Regions from separate parts of the Acetobacterium sp. K1/6 genome, predicted to be linked through region 3. Evidence: predicted binding sites of a transcription regulator. Region 3 holds the regulator's gene; each other region holds the start of a gene.
What was found. The regulator LexA, encoded in region 3, represses DNA repair genes until DNA is damaged. The targets are predictions, from matches to a motif close to CNAACANNTGTTNG.

Region 1 (7,535 bases), on a different contig from region 3:
TCCTTAGCACCTTTTATTTCGATGTACTTCATGTTTCTCCTTATTTTTGTCACTTATCTTCGATAATTTTTAAGATGGTGGATTTCGTCTCTTAGTTTGGCAGCCCGTTCAAATTCTAGGGCTTCCGCAGCGGTCAGCATCTCCAGTTCCAACTCTTTAATTTTAACATCAATATCCACTGCTTCATCACCAATTACATAGGTATCCGACGCTTCAGCCACCTTGGTTGCCTCAATGATTGAATGGATATCTTTTTTAACGGAGCTGGGGGTAATGTGATGGGCTTCATTATGGGCCGTTTGAATGGCCCGGCGACGATTCGTTTCGCTAATCGCCCGATCCATGGAGGGGGTGATCTTATCGGCATACATAATGACATGACCTTCTAAGTTACGGGCGGCCCGACCAACGGTTTGAATCAGGGAGGTCTCTGATCTGAGGAAGCCTTCTTTATCGGCATCCAAAATCGCGACCAGACCAACTTCCGGTAAATCAAGCCCTTCCCGGAGCAGATTGATCCCCACCAGCACGTCAAAGGTGCCTAAGCGTAAATCCCTGAGAATTTTCATCCGCTCAATCGTATCCACATCTGAATGCAGATAATTCACCAGAATCCCATTTTCTTTCAGGTAATCAGTAAGATCCTCGGCCATTTTCTTCGTTAAGGTGGTGACCAATACCCGATTCCCCTTGTCGGTTGTTAGTTTTATTTCTCCCAACAGGTCGTCAATCTGACCGGCAACCGGGCGAACCGTTATCTCGGGATCAATCAGACCAGTGGGTCGAATGATTAGTTCAACCGTATTCTGACTGTGTTCTTTTTCATATTTGCTGGGCGTGGCGGTGGTGAAAACGATCTGATTAATCTTACTCTCGAATTCAGAAAAATTCAGCGGCCGGTTATCATAGGCCGAAGGCAGACGAAAACCATAGTCGACCAGATTGCTTTTTCGGGCCTTATCCCCGGCGTACATCCCGCCAATCTGGGGAATGGATACGTGCGATTCATCGGCAACGATTAGAAAGTCCTTGGGAAAATAGTCAATCAGGGTATAAGGCGGTGATCCCGGGGGCAATCCGTTAATGTAACGGGTGTAATTTTCAATGCCGTTGCAATACCCCATTTCCCGGAGCATTTCAATATCGTAATTCGTCCGCTGAAGAATTCGCTGGGCTTCTACTAAACGATTGTTACGTGTATATTCGTCATAGCGCAGCCGCAGTTCTTTCTGTATCCCCGAAATCGCCCGTTCCAGATTTTCTGGGGTGGTCGTGTGGTGAGAGGCCGGGAAAATCGAGACATGGTTGAGCTCCCCATATATCTCACCGGTTAAGGTATCAATCTCCGTAATGCGCTCAATTTCGTCACCGAAGAATTCCAGGCGGATGGCTTTGTTTGATGAGGCCGATGGAAAGATCTCCAGAATATCCCCTCTGACCCGAAAATTGTTCCGCTCAAAGGCGATATCGTTGCGGGTGAACTGGATTTCCACCAGTTTTCGGATGATCGTATCCCGATCTTTTTCCATCCCCGGACGCAAAGAAAGCATCATGTTTTCATAATCAAAGGGACTTCCCAGTCCATAAATACAGGATACACTGGCAACCACAATCACATCCCTTCGTTCAAACAGGGCGGCCGTGGCGGAGTGACGTAATTTATCTATTTCATCATTAATCGATGAATCTTTTTCAATAAACAGATCCGAATGAGGTACATAGGCTTCGGGCTGATAATAATCATAATAACTAACAAAATACTCCACTGCATTATCCGGAAAAAAACTCCGGAATTCATTGGTCAGTTGGGCCGCCAGGGTCTTATTATGGGCAATCACAAGCGTTGGTTTTTGGACCGCCTCGATAACCTTGGCCATGGTATAGGTTTTTCCTGACCCGGTTACCCCCAATAAGGTCTGATATCGCAAACCATCCTGGATCCCCTGCACTATTTTTTTTATAGCCGGTCCCTGATCGCCCTTGGGTTCGTATTCCGAGACAACCTTAAAAGCATGCTTCATTTCTTTCATCAGCACTCTCCAATCATTATGATGAACATTCGTTCTATTATTTTACCATAGCTTTTTTTTAATGGCAATCAATAATCCTTCTGATTTAATAAAATCTTAAATTTTTTATCGCATTGAAAAAGCATACCATCATGGCATGCTTGAAAAATTAATTGGTTACGCCTAGTACTTCCAGGGCTTTTTGAAGTTGGACATCTTCTTCGTCCGTGAAAATATTATTCATCATAAAATCAGTCGCCTCAATGACAATATTCGGTTCCAGTCCTTTTTCGTGAATATTATTGCCGTTAGGCGTGAAGTATTCAGAATTTGTTACCTTAAACCCGCCACCATCAGTGAGACTGATGACTTCCTGCACAATTCCTTTGCCGAATGTCTTGGTTCCCACTAATTGCGCCGCTCCCGTATCCTGCAGAGCACCAGCTAATATTTCTGCCGAGCTGGCGGTTCCTCCATCGACCAGGGCCACCATTGGTAAACTAAGCTGTTCTTCCCCATCGGAGGTGTAATCTGTCTTATTGCCTTTTTTGTCAACCGTATAAACAACCACGGTTTGCCCCAGAATACGGTCAGCGATTTCCACCGCTTCTTTTACCCCGCCACCGGGATTACTACGTAAATCAATGACCAGGCCGGTAATGTTTTGGGCCATCAGCTCATTAATCTGGGTTTCGAAATCGTCTGCTGTTTTATCGGTAAACTCGCTGATTTGAATATAACCTTTATCGCCGATCACCCGGGATCTCACGGTTACTGCTTCAATGGTTTTTCGCACCAATTCCATTTCAATGATTTCCTCACCTCTGGCAATGGTAATGTTCACCATACTATCCGCCGGACCCTTCACCTTTGCGACAACCGCATCTGCTCCAATGGTGCTGACATCCTCACCATCTACCTTAATAATCTTGTCACCGGTTTTAATCCCAGCGGCATCTGCCGGGGTACCTTTCTGAGGTGCAATCACATAGGTATAGCCCTGTTCGTCCTCTGCTACCACCACCCCAATGCCTTCATAGGAGCCAGTGGCCATTTCCATGTATTTACTGAATTCCTCAGAGGTATAATAAGTGCTATAGGGATCACCCAAACTCTCGAACATCCCTTTAATGGCGCCATCAATCAGGGTGGTGTTATTCACGTCCTGATAATATTCTGAGGCGATCTGTTCCTTAAGCACCAGAAGTTTTTTAATACCGGCCGCTGTTTCGTTGCTGTCGACAGTTATAATCATCTTATTCCCCAAGAGTACATTACTGGTTGTTGCTACTGCAAAGGTGATCATGTTTGTGATGATCAGCACCACTATTATCACGACAAGCTTTGTTTTATTTTGTTTATTTTCCATTGTCTTCACCTGTATTCTAAATTTTTTTGACTGCAAAAAGAACAGGAGAAAAGAATCATGATTCTTTTCTCCTGTTCTTTTGTTCTATTCTACAACGGTTCGCTTAAAAATATCCTAAAGGATCGACAAATGATCCTCCGGAAAGAACGCCAAAGTGTAAATGGGCACCGGTAGAATCCCCGGTTGAGCCGACGTAACCAACCACATCCCCTTTATTGACCGTTTGCCCTGATGATACAGCAAAGTCACTCATATGGGCATACATGGCTTGTAGGCCATTACCTAAATCCACAATCACACAGTTTCCATAACCGCCATTCCAGCCTGCTGAGATAACCGATCCGTTACCCATGGCCATAATTGGTGTTCCCGATGGCGCACCCATATCAACCCCATAATGGGTTCGATAATCGCCCCAGATTGGATGGAGTCGGGTACCGAAGTAATCATCATCATAGATCGGGTAATAACCCGGGCAGGGCCATTGATAGGTTCCGTTTGATGGCACAAAGCTTGAGCTTCCTCCCGTGGTTGAACCGCCGGAGGCGGCCGCCTGAGCGGCCATCATTTCCCGTACCTGAGCTTCGATACTCGCTGCATTGGCAGCCTCGGCAGCTACAATGGCCTGGTATTCAGCTACAATGGCCTGGTTTTGAGCGAGTAAACTATCTTTTTGAGCCTTAATTTCTTCTTGTTGCGCTAGTGCCGCTTCCTGCTCGGCCTTTTTAGAAATTGTCAACAGACGATCTGCTTCAATTTTTGCTTTTTTCTCATCGATAACTTTTTTTGTTTCTGCCAAAGCGTTTAGTGATCCCTTATCCGATTCAATAATGTAACGGGACATGTCAACCTTGGTAACAAAATCGGCAAAGTCATTGGAAGTAAATAAAAATTCAAGCATACTGCCATTTCCGTACATGTACATGGTACGCACACGCTCATTCATGGACTCTTCCTGCTCTTTTCGTTTGGCTTCGGCAATATCCAATTCCTGCTGTGTTTTGGCGATATTCGCTTCCAATGTCGCAATTTCAGCATTGATTGTATCAATGACACCGTTAATTCGACTCATTTCGTCGTTAGCTTTGCCAATTTCAGTCTCAATTCCGGCAATGGTATTTTGTGTCATATCGATTTGATATTGAGCTGCTGCCTGTTTTTCATTGCTTTCCGCCAGTTGTTCGGTCAGGGATGCTGCATTAACCGGTGATATTAGAATCCCCAGTGTGACAACTACACCCACAATGCCTGAAATAATTTGTTTTTTTGTCATCCGACAATCCTCCTGTTTTTGACCCAGTCTAATCATTTATACATCCAAGAATTTGCGAATCGCAAATATACTGCCCACTGCACCAATAAATCCTCCATAAATCAGGAAGAAAAACATCAGCTGTCCCATCACGGCGTCCGGAGGCGCCAGGGTGGCATCAACCGGTAGAAAAAGATTCCCGCCAACTAAACCTAATATATAATAGTAGGTAATTCGGATAATCAGGAATGCCACAATGGCTCCCATTAAACCAAGCAGGGTTCCTTCCAGAATAAAGGGTGCCCGTATATAGGCATTGGTAGCCCCCACATATTTCATAATTCCAATTTCCCGACGTCTTGCAAACACCGTTAATTTAATGGTATTGTAGATAATAAAAATAGAAATCATCGACAGTACCACCAGCACGACAAGACTCAAGGTGTTGGTAAATTTGTTAAAACTTACTAGTGCTTCTACATATTCCTGTCCATAGCGGACATATTCAACGCCGTTGCCGCTAAACGACATCGCCAGTTTTTGAACCTCGTCCATATCCTCCGGGTCGGTTACCCGAACAACAAAGGAGGCCGGCATCGGGTTGTTTTCAGAATTATAGCCACTGAGCAGTGGCGCATAATCTTCCAAACTAACCGTAAATTTTTCCAACGCTTCCTCAGCGCTTTCATAGGTAACACTTTCAATCAGATCACTTTTTTCAAGGGCCTGTTGAATCGTTTTTCCCTGAGTGTCGGTAAAGTCTGACTGTAGAAATATCTTGAGTTCCAGTTTTGATTCCACATCCTTGGTCACTTCCTGAACATTGATGGTTAAAATCAGAAAAATACCCAGAATAATTAAAGCAGCGATCACCGAAAGCACCGAAGCGGCACTCATCAGGTTGTTTCGCTCGATACTTTTAACCGTGTCTCGAACAACATTTTTAGGCATTGTTTTGATGCTACTAAACTTCATATCCATACCTGCCTGTCGCATCATCTACCTTAAGGACACCATCTTCCAATGTCAAAACCCGTTTTTTCATGGTATCCACAATTTCCCGGTCATGGGTTACAACCAGAATGGTCGTCCCTCTGCGGTTGATTTCTTCTAAAATACTGATAATTTCATACGATGTTTCCGGGTCAAGGTTCCCGGTGGGCTCATCGCAAATCAAAATAGATGGATTATTAATGATGGCCCGGGCGATGACCACTCTTTGTTGCTCACCCCCGGATAACTCATGGGGATAATGGTTCATTCGATGGGATAAGCCCACCATATCCAGAGCCAGGGGCACCCGTTTTTGGATCTGCTTCTCAGATTTTCCAATGATTTCCATGGCATAGGCCACATTTTCGTAGACACTTTTGTTTTCCAATAGACGAAAGTCCTGAAATACAATTCCCATTTTTCGTCTTAAAAAGGGAATTTCCTTTTTTGATAATTTTGACACATTAAAGTTATTAATATAGACCGATCCTTCGGTCGCTTCAATCTCTCTTAAGAGAAGTTTAATGAATGTGGATTTCCCCGCACCACTTCTACCCACAAGAAAGACGAACTCACCCTTATCAATAAAGAGACTCACATTTTTAAGGGCGTCGCTCTTATTTTTATCATAACCCTTGGTTACATTTTTAAATTCTATCATATTTTAAGCCACTCCTAAATTACTTATCATTTTAATCGCTTTGACGGGCCATTTTAACATGCATGGTCCTATTTTCTTCTTAAGTGTTTATTGATAAGTTAAGATAATTAATTAACTAGAGAATGTCCGAGACGTCTGGATATCAGTCAAGTTTTGAGCTTTTTTGACCTTCTGAGGAGTCTTCGTGTATCACTGAATTTATTTTAGCATACTTTTCAAATAATTTCATTAAAAAAATAAATTTTTTGTAACAAATGTATCTAAATTTATCTGTTTTCGTCTTTTTTATGATGTTATCCCGTCTTCCAATCGACCATTCATTTTTTTTTGCAAAATAAAAGAGAAAAGACTGTTAATTCACAAATCTTTTCTCCTTTTATTTTAATTGATTAAGATTTCTTTAGATATGGGGGTCGATTGGCGACCCATACAATCGTACTTCATAATGAAGATGCGCTCCGGTTGAATCTCCGGTACTGCCAACGGCACCAACGGTCTGACCGGCACTGACGGTTTCACCTGATGAGACATAAATTGCACTTAAATGGGCATAGACCGCCGATAAGCCATTACCGATATCCACGATGACACAGTTTCCGTAACCGCCGTTCCAACCAGCCGAGATCACCGTACCGTTACCAGCAACAGCTACCGGAGTACCTGAAGACGCACCAATATCAATACCGGCATGAAAACGAGTATCGCCCCAAATGGGATGGGTTCTCCAGCCAAATGGACTGGTGATCTCTCCATAACACGGCCAGACATAAGAGCTGGAATAAACCGGGGGTGCGGTTGAACCACCACCCGAGCTATCTCCGCCAGTGGAACCTTCGGAGCTTTCAGCGTCTCCACTGCTTTGGGCTTGGGCCGCCTGGGCCGCGGCTTGTTCGGCAGCAGCCCGCTGTTGTTCATAATAGGCTTGTAATTGACCTTCAATATCAGCAGAGGTTGCTGCTTCAGCCTCTTCAATGGCTTTATACTCGTTGAGGGCAGCTTGATTTTGGGCCAATAATTGATCTTTTTGAGCCAATATCTCTTCCTGCTGTGTCAAAACCACTTCCTGTTCCGTTTTCTTCTCAACGGTTTTTAATCGATCTGCCTCAATACCGAGTTTTTTCTCATCGATCACTTTTTTCGTTTCATCCAGAGCATTCAGGGAACCCTTGTCCGCACTCATGATGTAGCGGGACATATCTAATTTCGTAACAAAATCCGAGAAATCTGAAGCTGAGAAAATAAATTCCATGA
Region 2 (7,535 bases), on a different contig from region 3:
CTGAATTCCGATTCTTAGAAATTAGTCTCTAGAATTCAATGACCTTTGGTTCGGCCGTAAAAGACGAAATAGTTGCTACTGCATCTTTTAAATATAATACTTGTGTATTGTCGTCATTGGCTGAGTACATATCTTGTAAGCTTGGGTAAGCATCCAACATACTTTGTTTTGCTTCAAGTCGATCATCTTCAACGGCAACTGCTTGAAGTCGGATCCATGTTTCACCATTAAAAGCTGAAATTTCAACCTTCGGATTTGTCATCATCTGTTTTGAAACAGCTTTTATTTTCCCTGTTTGAATATAAAGTTTGTCCTCAAAGATGTTGATTGTTCCGAAAGGACGAACGCGTGGTTGATCGCCTTCTTCCGTTGCTAAAAAATACGTACCGCAATTTTTCAAATAATCATACACTGCTTCCATTTTTTCTCCTTCGCTCATTATTGATTTGACATCTCTGCCAGTTATATTATAATTTTATATCATATAACAAATAATACAAGTACGATGTTTTAGTATTGTTACTACCTTATTAGATAGTATCCTCAGGAGGTATCATGGAAAACGATTTATTTGGCATCTGTCCATTTGTGACAACACAAAAAATTCTGACCGGAAAGTGGACGTTGCTTATTATGCACTGTTTAAGTGAACGCACCCTTCGATTTAATGAATTACAAAGAACACTCCCCTCTCTAACTTCCACCACGCTGACTAAGCAGCTACGAATGTTGGAAGATCACGGATTGATTATCAGAACCGTATATAATCAAATACCACCCCGGGTCGAATACTCGCTGAGCGACCTCGGAAAAAATTTCAAGCCAGTGTTGGATGAATTAGAAATTTGGGGGAACCAGTATATTGAATTTTTAAAAAATAAAAATCAGATCTCTGACCAAACTAACGATGATACCAATAAAAATGAAATGATGAGTTTTTAACAAATTTTTAAATCAAGACATTTTATAAAATAAAACAAGTAAAACAACAGGTGAAACGATGACCAATCAACCCGAAATAAAACTATCCGTCCGGAATCTGGTGGAATTTATGCTCCGTTCCGGAAATATTGATTCTAAATTTATCAGCAATGCCAGTGCTCTGGAAGGAACCCGAGCCCACCAGAAGGTACAAAAAGACAATCAGGACAAGGGCTATACCGCAGAGGTATCACTAAAATACAACCTCGCATATGAAGGCTTCTACTTCCTTATCGAAGGCCGTGCCGACGGCATCATCACCACTGACACGGGGGTTGTCGTGGACGAGATCAAGTCCACCAGCCAGTCCCTTTCGGACATCGACGAAGATTATAGTCAAACCCATTGGGCTCAGGCTAAATGCTATGCGTTTATTTATACTATCCAAAATGAGCTGCCAGAAATTGGCGTCCAGCTGACCTATTTTCAACGTGAGAGTGATGAGATCAAGCAATTTCTAAAAGTCTTTACCCAAACCGAACTGACCACTTTCTTTTATGATCTGATTAATCAATACCTGGTCTGGGCCAGCCTGACTAGCGACTGGGTAACCAAACGAAATGCCGCCATCAGGGCCCTGGATTTTCCCTTTGAGAGCTATCGCCGGGGTCAACGAGAGCTGGCGGTGGCGGTTTATAAAACCATTACCGAACATAAAAAGCTGTTTGTTCAGGCTCCCACCGGGATCGGAAAAACCATGTCCACCCTGTTTCCCGCGATCAAATCGATGGCTGAAGGGCATACCGCTAAAATTTTTTATCTGACCGCCAAAACCATTGTCCGGGAGGTGGCCGAGGAAGCCTTTGCTAAAATGGCGGACCAGGGGCTGGCTTTTAAAAGCGTCACCCTTACCGCCAAGGATAAAATCTGTTTTCAGGAAGAAACCATCTGTGATCCCGATCACTGCGACTACGCCCGGGGTCATTTCGACCGGGTTAATCCAGCTATTCTTGACCTGCTGGAGCAGGAAAACCGCTTGACCCGGCCGATCATTGAAGACTATGCTCACAAGCATCAAGTCTGCCCCTTTGAATTTTCCCTGGATTTAACCCTCTGGTGTGATTGCGTGATCTGTGATTACAACTATGTTTTTGATCCCCGGGTTTATCTCAAACGCTTTTTTACCGATAATGGCGGCGACTATACCTTTCTGATTGACGAGGCTCACAATCTGGTGGATCGGGCCCGGTCGATGTTTTCGGCCGAACTTTATAAAAAACCGTTTCTGGAACTGAAACGCCTGTTTAAGGATACCGATCCCGGTATCGCTAAAGCCCTGGGGAAAATCAACAGCCACATGATCGGGCTGCGGAAACTGGCTGAGATCAGCCAGCATTATCGCCAGCCGGAGGCCCCCAAAGATTTCTTGCCGCTACTGCTGAAGTTTATTAATCTGGCCGAAGCGTGGCTGGTAAAAAATGAGGGCAACGAATCCCACAAACAGCTGCTGGAACTGTATTTTAACGTCCTGACCTTTATGCGCACCGCCGAGTTTTACGATGACCGCTATCTGACCTACGTCGAAAACGCCAATGGTGACACCAAAATAAAGCTCTTTTGTCTGGACCCTTCCTACCTGCTGGGCGAAGCCATTAAGCGCGGCCGGGCTGCGATCTTTTTTTCTGCCACCCTGTCTCCCCTTAACTATTTTGCAGAAATTCTGGGTGGCGATCCTGACAGCTATAAAATCAGCCTGCCCTCTCCCTTCAATATCAAAAACCGGGAACTGCTGATTGCCGATACCATCTCAACCACCTTTCGAAACCGGGAAAAGACCTATCCCACCATTGCCACGTGTATCAAAGCCGTACTGGAGCAGCAGTCAGGCAACTATCTGGCCTATTTTCCTTCCTATAAATATATGAACGCGGTATTTGAGATTTTTACCGAAACCTACCCGGAGATCATCACCATCCGGCAATCCCCTGAAATGAACGAGGCCGACCGCGAGCTATTCCTGAATCAGTTCCGACCGAAACCCGGCACTGCCCAGGTCGGCATGCTGGGCTTCGGGGTGCTGGGCGGGATCTTTTCCGAAGGGGTGGATTTAAAGCACGAGGGACTCATCGGCGCCATTATTGTAGGTGTGGGTCTGCCTCAAATCTGTTTTGAGCGCGATATCATCCGCGATTATTTTAATGAAAAGAACAACGCCGGCTATGAATATTCCTACCTCTACCCCGGGATGAACAAAGTGCTTCAGGCCGCTGGACGGGTGATCCGAACCGAAACTGACCGGGGGGTGATCGTCCTCATCGATGAGCGGTTTGGCAGCCTCAGCTATCGCCAACTGTTTCCCCGTGAGTGGTTTCCCCACCGCCGGATTCGGACTGAGGCCGAGCTAAAAAAGGGTTTGCAGGATTTCTGGGCCATGCCTGAACCCCAAATTTGACGTAAAAAACATCTGCTGTCGTACTACGACAGCAGATGTCTGATGACCATGACAGGATGATAAAAAATCATCCGCGGTCCGCTAAAACCCATCACTTCTCGAATTTTCACCTGATTCTCTTTATTATAGCAGTGGCTTGGACACTGACTGCAAAAACCCTTGTTTTCGCCATAGCGGCAATGATCCAGGCGGTTCAAGGCATAGCTTAACAGAGCCTGGCACTCATCACACAGATGCTGCGAACGATGTTTTTTACGGCAATAGATTCTTATCATCAAGGTGAGGATTCTTCTTTCCTTGTCTATTTTTCGTATCATGCTTTATTCCCTATCTTTCCTTGCCCTCCACAAACCATTTGGGTGCTTCATAATAGAGACAGACCTCTTTATTCTGAATCCGGCAGGTATAGCGAATGCCCTGTCCGCCGACCTTCAGGGAAACACCCGGGCGCATATCCAAAACCCGGTCGATTATAAAAACCCGACCATCCTCCCATAAAACCTTTAAAGGAATAATTTTTCCATCTTCTTCAAATTTTGCAATCACCTGGACAAACTTTTTAATTGCCATTCTTCTCTAACACCTCCTTTAAAAGTAACCAATCGGATGGATAATGTGGTCTTTTTTGGGGTCCAGGCAGCTCATCTGATCCCCGATGGTGACCGCCCGCCGCACCGCCAGATTACCAAAACGCTTGCGCAAGTCATCGACGGTCTCATCAAGCCGAGCCTGCCGCACCCGGAGTTCTTCATTGCCAAACAGATCGAGCTGAATCGGGGTTGAGTCCGGTACCAGATCGGTGACCCGCACCCCCATGGAGCGGATATCCGAGCTAAAATCATAATTGTTTTCAAACAGTGCGATGGCCGCTTCCGCTATTTCCCGGGTCAGATCCGAGGGCTTGACCAGTTTCAACTGCCGGGTGAAGCTGTGTAATTCTTTGTTTCTTACATGGATCGCCACGGTCAGGCAATAGCAGCCGGTTTCCCGTAACCGCATGGCGACACTTTCGGTAAGCATGTAGATGATAAATTTCACATCCTTCAGGTCTTTTAAGTCCCGGGGAGTGGTGATGCTATTGCCAATGCTTTTAAGGATCCGTTCATTGCCGTTATAATGCTCGTCAAAGGATTTGACCGGGCTATCGTCCAACCCATTGGCAAACCGCCATAACACGGCACCCATTTTGCCAAATTGAAGCACCAGAAAATCCAGGGACGTTTTTGCCAATTGTCCGATTGTATAGATGCCATATTTCATCAATTTTTTCTTGGTTGAGCGACCCACATAGAGGAGATCTCCGACCTCCTGCTGCCAGACAATTTTTTTATAATTATCCCGGGTAATCACGGTGATGGCATTGGGTTTCTGGTAGTCCGAACCAAACTTGGCAAAGATCTTATTCCAGGAAACCCCAATGGACACCGTGATTCCCAACTCTTCCTGAATATCCCGGTTGATTTTTTCGGCGATCACTGGGCCGCTGCCGTAAATCCGGGCACTGTTAGTGACATCCAGCCAGGCTTCATCCAGGCCGAAAGGCTCCACCTGATCGGAATAGCGATTGTAAATCTTGCGAGCCAGCCGAGAGAAGCGCAGATACAATTCATAGTTAGGGGCCCGGACCACCAACTCGGGACATTTTGCCCGGGCCTGCCATAGCACTTCCCCGGTTTTGACGCCAGCTTCCTTGGCTTTCTGGTTCTTGGCCAAAATAATCCCATGGCGCTTCTCCGGATTTCCCCCTACCGCCACCGGGAGATTTCTGATTTCGGGATGATATAAACATTCCACATTGGCATAAAAACTGTTTATATCCGAGTGTAAAATAATCCGTTCCATGGCTCACCTTTTTTAATCTACCTCATTCAAATTAGTACATATGTTCTATTGGTATTCTATACCCACTGGCACTCTTTGTCAATGCCTAAATTCTTAACCTCACCAAATCCCTCTTAGCGTCATTTTTATTTCATGTCCAAATTGTAACATCGCTGTTTGTATACCATTTTCAACTTATCTGAAGATTAGGTGAAGGCTTACTGTTTTCGGGACAAAAGAAAAAACAGAGGGTATGATCCTCTGTTTTAAGAAATTTGTACGCTTACTCGTTTGCAGTTTTCAATCAATCGGAGCACCACTGCCAGCTAACATTTGTAATCGAGTAAACAGCGGTCGCTAAACCCTGCTGGCGGTATTCCCAGCCCCTGATTCAGTCTGGCCCAATAATTGACACTGGCAATGGTACTTGCCAACATAACGATTTCAGCTTCGGTAAATTCACAGGTCAGATTTTTAATGAATTGACCAGATAGATCGGGCGGGGTACGTGACAGACTGATGGCGTACTCCAGTGCCAGCAGCTCACGCAGGCTAAATGTATCAACAGACTGCACCTTCCGACGCCCCTGTAAGACTGCCAACTCGTCATCCGTTATCCCATTTTTAAGGATCCCGACGGCGTTCATGTCAATACAAAATGAGCAGGAGCAGATTAACGAGGCCTGGAGCCTAACTAGATTGAGTAGCCGCATCTCCTGATTATTCTTCCCTTTTGCAGTCATCATCTCCAAAACACCGGAACCAATGGCCGCTCTGGGATACCAGGTTAACATCCGGGCCGGCATCAGGTCTTTACCGGTTTCTTTTTTGGCGATGTACAATCCGATCCGAAGTAACAACGGTATTCTTTTCGGTGCTTTTATAAATGCTTTTGGTATTCCATTATTGCTATTTTTTTCTTTTTTACCCGTATTTTTCATTTTCCCCTCCGTTTATCTTTATATCGACTGTATACCATCATTATAACCAATTAAACACCGATCATAATCCGACTCCCAGAAACGACAACAGCCGGAGAAAAGTCTCCGGCTGTAGCTAAGTTTTATTTTATGATGGATTGGTTTAATCAGGGTGTAAATTATTCTCCAGCACTAACTATTTTCCGGCATTGATCAGATCAATTTCCGTAGTAATCGCTTCATAAACGCCGGGGTAAACACTACCGGGACCACCTTGGGTAATACAAGGGATGTAATAGTGTTTACCGCATCGGGCGACGGCTTTGCGCACTTCGGCGCCAACACTTTCCTGGGTCCAGTTTTCATCATCAATCAGGGAGTTGTCGATATCGCCCATGAACGAGATCTGGCCGCCGTACTTTTTAATGAGGTCGGGAACATTATTATTAGAAATACAGCCCTGCCAGATATCGATACCCATTTCGATCATCAGTGGTACCAGATTGGCGGCATAGGAATCGCTGTGATGGACCACCAGCTCAACACCGTTAGCCTTATAAAAGCCGTAGATTTTTTTGTAAGCCGGTACGATAAACTCGGCAAACATTTCCGGTGCCATAAACGAGTTCAGAGAACTGCCCCAATCGTCATGATGGAACAGACAATCTGGTTTGTAATATTTGATCAATTCCGCGGCATAGCGAAGTTCATATTCAACAATGTAATCAATTAAGGCATGCATTTCTTCCGGTTCCTCATAAAAACCCATCAGACAATCTTCCATCCCCATTAAATGATGGCATTGTTCAAAGACTCCCGGAGCCACAAAGACGGTGGCGAATACCTCGTTACGGTCAATTGCTTCAATGGCTGGTAAAAACGGGGCCCAGGCTTCGGCTGGTAAATCTGTTTTAGGGGCCTTAACAACGTCCCGCCATTTTGTAATATCCTGGAGCACCTTGTGTTCCTTATCGTGTAAGGGAAATGCTCCGGGGGTTCCCGCTGGCCAGGCAAAGGTAATGCCCCAGGCATTCTTTGCCGGTTCGCCACCAGGCATGGGAAAAGCGCCTTGTCCGGTAATCGGATCACCCATTATCATTCCGTAAATGGCATCGGTACACACAAAGGCCTCATACTGATTGACAAAGCGGTCCGGATTGCCACCTTTAATCGTTTCCAATAGGTTCTGTCGTTTCGTTAGCATAAATCATTTCCTCCTAAAAATAGTAGCGTTACACAATTTAAATGCGTATATATTTGTAAAATGAATTATATCACTAGTTTCAAAGAATTACAAGCATTACTTAACCGGTTAAATCTATATTTCTGATGACGTTATCATTGGCCTGTTGATAAGCTTTTTTAAAAATCCCATCAAGTTCGGGAGTTTCCTGATCCAAAGGGGATTTATTCCGCCTTTC
Region 3 (7,535 bases):
TAATGTGAGAATAAAGTACTTGGGCAAAAAAGGGGCACTGACCATCGCCCTTAAGGGAATGGGTAAGCTTTCCAACGAAGAGCGTCCAATAATTGGAAAATTGGCCAATGAAATACGGGAAGAAATTGAGAATAATATTTCAGCCCAGAAGCAGTCGCTTGAACAAAAGGAAATCGAAGCTCAGATCAAAGAAGAAAGCATCGATGTGTCCCTGCCGGGAAAAAAGCATCAAGTCGGAAATCTTCACCCGCTTACCACAACCGTTAATGAACTCAAGGAAATCTTTCTGGGGATGGGATTTTCCATTGCCGAAGGTCCGGAAATTGAATGGGCTAAATATAATTTTGACTACCTCAATGTTCCTCAGGATCACTCCGCTAGAGACTTGCAGGATACTTTTTATTATGAGGACGAGATTGTCCTGCGAACCCAGACCTCACCAGTACAGGTACGGGTTATGCAGCAGCAGAAGCCACCATTGCGGGTTATCTCACCAGGCCGAGTTTATCGTAGCGACGAAATAGATGCCACCCATTCGCCAGTTTTCCATCAAATGGAAGGTTTGGTCATCGACAAAGGGATTACCATGAGCGATCTCAAAGGAACCCTGGATTTATTTGCTAAAAAACTCTTTGGCGAACAGACCAAGACAAAATTCCGGCCCCACCAGTTTTATTTCACCGAACCAAGCGCGGAGATGGATGTCACCTGCTTTAAATGCGGTGGTGTCGGCTGCAAGGTTTGTAGCAACACCGGTTGGATTGAGATTCTTGGCTGCGGCATGGTTCACCCCAACGTTTTGCGGTTCTGTGGCATTGATCCCGAGCAGTACAGTGGCTTTGCCTTTGGGATGGGACTGGATCGAATAACGATGATCAAATATGGCATTAACGATCTGCGTTTATTATTTGAAAATGACTTGCGTTTTTTAGCGCAATTTAAATAGGAGGAACTATAACATGCTCGTTTCACTGAATTGGTTAAAAGAATTTGTTGATATAAAAATACCCCCTTATGATTTTGGCGAGGCTCTGACCATGTCGGGTACAAAAGTCGAAACATTAACGGTTGTTGCTGAAAATGTAATTAATATTTTTACTGGAAAAATCACCAAAATTGAACCTCATCCCAATGCCGATAAGCTAATTGTCTGTACGGTGGATATGGGAACTGACGAACGGGTGATTATTACGGCCGCTAAAAACGTCTTTGAAGGCGCGATCGTTCCGATTGCTGTTGATGGCGCTGTGATTGCCAATGGCACCAAAATCGGTACCAATGATTTTCGAGGACTGCTTTCACACGGGATGTTTTGCTCCATTGAAGAACTCGGTATGAACACCGATTTATTTTCCAAAGAAATCATGGAAGGGATTCTAATTCTCCCAGAAAATACCCCCCTGGGAATGGACGCCAGGGAACTGCTGTGGCTGGATGATGTGATCATTGATGTCGAATTGACGGCTAACCGCTCGGACTGCCAGTCCATCATCGGCATCGCCCGGGAGGCGTCAGCAACCCTGGATCTGCCGATGGCCGGTTTTACTACTTACTCTGCTATCGAAAGCTCAAATCAAATTGCTAATTATTTGTCGGTAAAGATTGAAGATCTGGCTTGTCCTCGTTATGTAGCCAAGATGCTAAAGGTAAAAAAAATTGAAGCATCACCGCTGTGGATGCAGATTAAGCTTCTAAACAGCGGAGTTCGTCCAATTAACAATATTGTTGACGTCACCAATTACGTAATGCTCGAACTGGGCCAACCACTTCATGCCTTTGATTATCATAGTCTCCAGTCCAAGGAAATTGTGATTAAAACTACGACTGATAAAAAAATGATTACTCTTGATGATCAAGAGCGGGCCATTGATAAAACCATGTTGATGATCACAAACGGTAAGGAACCGGTGGCGATTGCCGGTGTAATGGGCGGAGAAAATTCAGAAATAACTGAAAAAACCAGCCTTATTGTTCTGGAGTCTGCCAACTTTAACAAAAGCAGTGTGCGTTTAACAGCCAAGCAACTGGGTCTTAGAACCGAGGCATCGTCACGTTTTGAAAAAGGCGTTGATCCTGAATTAGCAGGTATTGCCGCCCTGCGAGCAACTCATTTACTCTTAGAAATCGGCGCTTGTGAAGTCATTGAAGGGCTGATTGATGTTTATCCGAGTGTTGTATCCTTAAAAAAAGTCATCCTGGATGTTAATTGGTTCAATGCCTTTGTCGGTATTTCGCTCTCAAAGGATGAAATTTCAAAAATACTGGCCCGTTTATTCTTTAAGGTCGAATCAATCGACGATCATATTCTGGCAGTTGAGGTTCCTAGTTATCGGATGGATATTGAACTTAAAGAAGATCTGGCTGAAGAAGTGGTCCGGATTTTTGGCTACGATATGATCCCCGGTACCATTATGGGAGGCGAAACCATGGTAGGGGGTAAAACACCAGTTCAAAAATTTGAAGACGCCCTTAAAAACATCCTGGTCGGTCAGGGGTATTATGAAACACTAACATCCTCTTTCACCAGTGAAAAACGCCTTCAAGGGCTGAATTCACAGCTCGAAGACAACCTCATCCCGCTGATTAATCCATTGGGAGAAGAAAACAGTATTATGCGCCATACCCTCATCGGACATCAATTGGAAGTGATTTCACTAAACTATAATCGAAAAAATCCGTTTGGTCGTTTTTTTGAATTGGCAAATACCTATCGCAAAAATTTTAATCCCGGGGAGTTGCCCATAGAAGAACAGAAACTAGTAATGAGTAGCTATGGTAATGAGGATTATTTTGACTTAAAAGGAGTTGTCGAGCTATTACTTAAGCAGTGCGGAATCAAATATCCGGAATTTATTGCCGGCGGATCAGATTTCTTCCATCCCGGACGAAAAGCTGAAGTTTTCGTAGATGGCGTAAAATTAGGAGAAATCGGTGAGATTCATCCTGTTGTCGTCAAGAATTATGAACTGCCAAAGCGGTGTTATGTATGCCAGTTGTCTTTTGAGGCACTTTACAATTGTTCTTCGCTGGTTAATAAATTTATCGATTTACCAAAATTTCCGGCATCAAACAGGGACTTGGCTATTTTATTGAAATCAGATATTCCGGCTACTGCAGTTGAAACAATTATCCGCAAAAATAGTGGTGATATTTTCGAAAGTATCGAATTATTTGATGTCTATACGGGGGCTCAAATACCAGATGGTTATAAGAGTTTGGCCTATGCGTTAAACTTCAGACATCGCGAACGGACGCTAAACGACAATGATATCAATCCGGTGATCGATCAAATCATTTGCGAACTCAAACGATCATTTGACGCTCAGCTTCGCGAATAATTAATGCAATTACGGGTATGAATCATATATATGAGATTATTATTGGCCTTTTACAATTAAAAGGGGTCGGACGCCAGAAAATTAAGCTGCTGCTAGAAATTATTACCTCGCCCCAGGTTCTTTCATTCCGAGAGGTGGTGGAAATCGGTCAAACTTTTCATATTATTACAAGTCAAATCGGACGAGTTGAGATTGAGCAAGCCATTGCGGATGCCAAACGGCTCGTCGATGAATGCGAAGAGCTGGGGATTCAATGCAAATCCTATTTAGATGATGGTTTTCCAGTGTGTCTTGATTTTAATGATCATCCGATCTTACTGTATTATATCGGAGATCTTGAAATCTTAAATCAACCCAAACGGGCCGCGGTTATCGGTAGTCGCACGCCGTCTCAACTGGGAGCGGATTTTGCTTTTCAGGCCGGTAAGATTCTTGCCGAAAATAATTTTGTCGTGATTAGTGGCCTGGCCGCCGGATCAGATTGTTATGGACATCGTGGTTGTCTGGCCGCCGGGGGAAAGACAGTGGCATTTTTGCCTTCAGGTTTGGTTCGGCTTTATCCGGGTTCGAATAAAGAATTGGCAGAAAGGATTTGTGATCATGGCGGTTGCCTGATCTCAGAATACAATCACCATGAAACGGTTCAGCCTTATAAATTTGTCGAACGAGATCGCCTGCAAAGTGGCACCAGTCAGTTTGTGATTGTCTCTAACTTTTCGCCGGGTAGCGGAACCATCCATACGCTGAGTTACGCTAACAAATACAAGAAGCCGATTTACTCCATCCCGGTTGTTTATGATCAATCAAGAGATGGATTTGAATACATCACTCAGAAGCACATCAACTTTCAGATCATCGAAAACACAAAACTGATGCAAGTGATCGAAAATTATTAATTGATAAATCATTTGTGTTTTTTAAGTTTATTACATATAATAGAGTGGAACACAATTTACCACTTAGAAATTTATTTCGCAGGAGGAAAAAATGCCTGAACAAACAATAATGGAATTACGCATATTAGATACTGAATTTAATTTAAAGGCAAAGGGAAACGAAGAGCATATCAAACTTGTCTCTGATTATGTCAATGCCGAGTTGGAACGCGTCAAGGCGGCTAATCCTTTTACTAATCACATTCGGATTGCAATTCTAGGCTGTATGAACATAACTGAGCGACTTTTTATTGCAGAAGAAGAAATTCGTACCAGTGAAGAAGTAAAAGCGAAGGAAATTGGCGAGATTAAACTAGTCCGAGATGAACTTGAGAAAACGAATGACTTATTAGATGCAGAAAAAGGAAAATATGAGACTCTGGCGGAAGAAAAAGAGTTGCTACAAAAAGAATTAGACGAAAAAAATGATTTACTGGCTCAATACCGTGAGCATTTGCGACAAAGTAAAATTGAAAGCGAAACCAGTCGTAAAACGATTTTAGACTTGCAGAATCAACTATTTGAAAGCCAGATTGAATTAGTAAAAGCAAACAAAAATCATATTGAAAAAGACGTTTTTAAAAATATTGAAGACAAAATGAAATTAGAATAAGATTATCAATTAAAAAAAAGATGTGAAAACATCTTTTTTTTGTTTAGAATTTACGCATTAATCCGGTAACCTTACCTAAAATTTTGATATCTTCTTCATTGCAGATAATGGGGTCCATAGTCTTATTTTCGGGTTGGAGCCTGATTTTATTGGTGTCTTCATAAAAGATACGTTTTACCGTAGCTTCATTATCTTCAAGCAGAAGGACCACAACAATTTCACTATTACTTGCCGTTTCCTGTTTTCTGACGATAATTTTATCACCATCAAGGATGCCGGCATCAATCATGCTGGTCCCCTTAACTTCAAGAATAAACGCGCTATCTGTTCCTGCAAAATCTAAGGGCAACGGAAAAACATCGGTGATATTCTCAATCGCGAGAATTGGCGCTCCGGCTGTTACACAACCTAAAATTGGCAGTGAAACAACTGTTTTTTCATCGAAGTAACTTGATATTGTTTCGTTAGGATCGTGACGAAGAACTTCGATGGCCCGGGTTTTCGTTGCATCCCGTTTAATATAACCCAGTTCCTCCAGCTTTTTTAAGTAAGTGTGAGCAGTGGAGGTCGATTTTAGATTAACAGCGGCACATATTTCCCGTACAGATGGGGGATAACGCTTATCTCGCATTTGAGCTTCAATGAATTTTAATATTGCAAACTGTTTGCTGTTTAAATCCTCGTACATTAGCATTCCTCCAAATTTTTATAACTTATTATAACATATCCTAAGAATAAAAACAAACGTAAGTTCTTTCTATAAATCATACTCTTAGTCATCACTTTCAAATTGAGATAAGGGATTTTGATTGAGAGTATCGCGAAGGGTTTCTTCGTTGATATGGGTATAGATCTGCGTTGTTGAAACATTTTGATGTCCCAGAATTTCCTGAACCGAGCGCAGATCCGCATTGCCATAGCGAAACATCAGGGTTGCCGCTGTATGTCTGAGCTTATGGACACTGATTTCGTCCGTATTGAGTCCACAACTGGCCAGATGTTTCTTTACCAGATGTTGAACTGCCCGATTACTGATAGGAGTATTCTGCTGACTGAGAAACAAATGGGGGGAGTCTGATTCCTGGCGGACTAAAAGATATCGATTGATCGCTTTCAAACAGGCATGGTTTAAGAAGACGGTACGTTCTTTATTACCTTTTCCAATGATCCGCAGGGCGTCATTTTTGATGTCCGTTATTTTTATTTGAGTGAGTTCGGAAAGACGCATTCCACAATTAAGAAATAACGTAACAATGGCAAAATCCCGTTCTTTATGACGACCGGTTATCCCTTTTAATAGATCCACGGCTTCATCCCATTCCAGATAACGGGCATGGCGAGCTGGTAGCTTGGGCATTTCGAGTTCTGTCACGGGGTTGGGAAGAAAATATTTTTGTTTATTACACAGATAATTAAAAAACGAGCGGAGTGAGGATACCTTTCGGCTACGGGCGGCGTCGGAATTATGCCGCTCCTTACTTGAATAGGAAAGAAACGCATAAAGAATACCCAGGTTGACTGCTTTTAAATCATCAAGCGTGACATCATCGATGGGAATCTCATCAAAGTCTAGGGATTGGGGAACCATCGCAAAATAACGCTTAATAAACCGAAAAAAGATGATCAGATCATAACGGTAAGCCTGAGCTGATTTTTCAGAATAACCTTTAATGGTCAAAACATAATTCAGAAATTCATCAATCAATGCGTTTTTTAAAATTATTCGATCAGTTTTATTTGTTGGGGGTGTCATGACAAGTACTCCTAAATTTATTTGGTATTTATGTAGTGCGTAAAGACAAGATCAGAACAGTTCATGAAGGTAACCAGGCGGCTAAAATAGATTGATCTTAGTTTATCACATTTTATTCGTTTTGTCACGAAACTTACATTTCGTGACAAAACATTTTAGTCTCTTTAGCTGGTCTGACCATAACTACAGATCCAAAAAGAACGAAAATTCTGCATAGCTGCTGCAAAATTCCCGCTCTTCAGATTAATAACTGTTTTTAATCTTATTCCGTTCGTTCCCGAACAAAAAATCGAATCGGTGTTCCAAAGAAATCAAAGGTTTCCCGAATCTTGTTTTCAAGGTAACGCTGATATGAAAAATGGACTAAGGTCATATCATTGACAAACACCACAAATGTCGGCGGATTAATGGCGACCTGAGATGCATAGTATAATTTTAGTCGACGGCCATGTTTTGATGGCGGCTGCTTCATCATGACAAATTCGGCTAGTGCTTCATTGACCTTACCAGTAGTGATCCGTTTGGCGCTTTGTGCTTTTACATATTCGATGGTTTCAAATATTTTGCCCAGTCGTTGTCCGGTTTTGGCTGAGATAAAAATGATTGGCGCATAATCCATAAATGAAAGTGCGTCCCGAATATCCCCTTCCATCTTTTTCATGGTTTTATTGTCTTTTTCGACGGCGTCCCATTTATTGACAATAATAATCGATGGCTTGGACCGATTATGGGCAATCCCGGCAATTTTTGCATCCTGCTCGGTAACACCCTGAGATCCGTCTATCAGAACCAGTACAACCTGACTCCGTTCGACGGCAGCAATAGCTCTAACGATACTGTAACGTTCGATGTCTTCGTAGATTTTTTTCTTTCGACGTAATCCGGCGGTATCAATT

Region 1: a site for LexA is predicted at 2,053-2,066, ahead of uvrB (excinuclease ABC subunit UvrB). Genes of this name have one in related genera too.
Region 2: a site for LexA is predicted at 5,249-5,262, ahead of dinB (DNA polymerase IV). Genes of this name have one in related genera too.

What each region holds. Positions count from the first base shown of each region.
Region 1 is NZ_JAXQGA010000006.1:159,763-167,297, reverse strand. It holds gene uvrA (excinuclease ABC subunit UvrA) at 1-32, opposite strand, end outside; gene uvrB (excinuclease ABC subunit UvrB) at 54-2,030, opposite strand; gene U2P91_RS07410 (S41 family peptidase) at 2,179-3,378, opposite strand; gene U2P91_RS07405 (murein hydrolase activator EnvC family protein) at 3,482-4,651, opposite strand; gene ftsX (permease-like cell division protein FtsX) at 4,688-5,605, opposite strand; gene ftsE (cell division ATP-binding protein FtsE) at 5,595-6,284, opposite strand; gene U2P91_RS07390 (murein hydrolase activator EnvC family protein) at 6,685-7,535, opposite strand, start outside.
Region 2 is NZ_JAXQGA010000012.1:7,478-15,012, reverse strand. It holds gene U2P91_RS11540 (pyridoxamine 5'-phosphate oxidase family protein) at 29-421, opposite strand; gene U2P91_RS11535 (helix-turn-helix domain-containing protein) at 556-942, shown strand; gene U2P91_RS11530 (ATP-dependent DNA helicase) at 1,001-3,373, shown strand; gene U2P91_RS11525 (nitrous oxide-stimulated promoter family protein) at 3,397-3,690, opposite strand; gene U2P91_RS11520 (hypothetical protein) at 3,701-3,943, opposite strand; gene dinB (DNA polymerase IV) at 3,962-5,215, opposite strand; gene U2P91_RS11510 (carboxymuconolactone decarboxylase family protein) at 5,521-6,135, opposite strand; gene U2P91_RS11505 (uroporphyrinogen decarboxylase family protein) at 6,311-7,318, opposite strand.
Region 3 is NZ_JAXQGA010000005.1:123,474-131,008, forward strand. It holds gene pheS (phenylalanine--tRNA ligase subunit alpha) at 1-946, shown strand, start outside; gene pheT (phenylalanine--tRNA ligase subunit beta) at 960-3,338, shown strand; gene U2P91_RS06105 (DNA-processing protein DprA) at 3,356-4,234, shown strand; gene zapA (cell division protein ZapA) at 4,326-4,886, shown strand; gene lexA (transcriptional repressor LexA) at 4,930-5,574, opposite strand; gene U2P91_RS06120 (tyrosine recombinase XerC) at 5,659-6,639, opposite strand; gene der (ribosome biogenesis GTPase Der) at 6,902-7,535, opposite strand, start outside.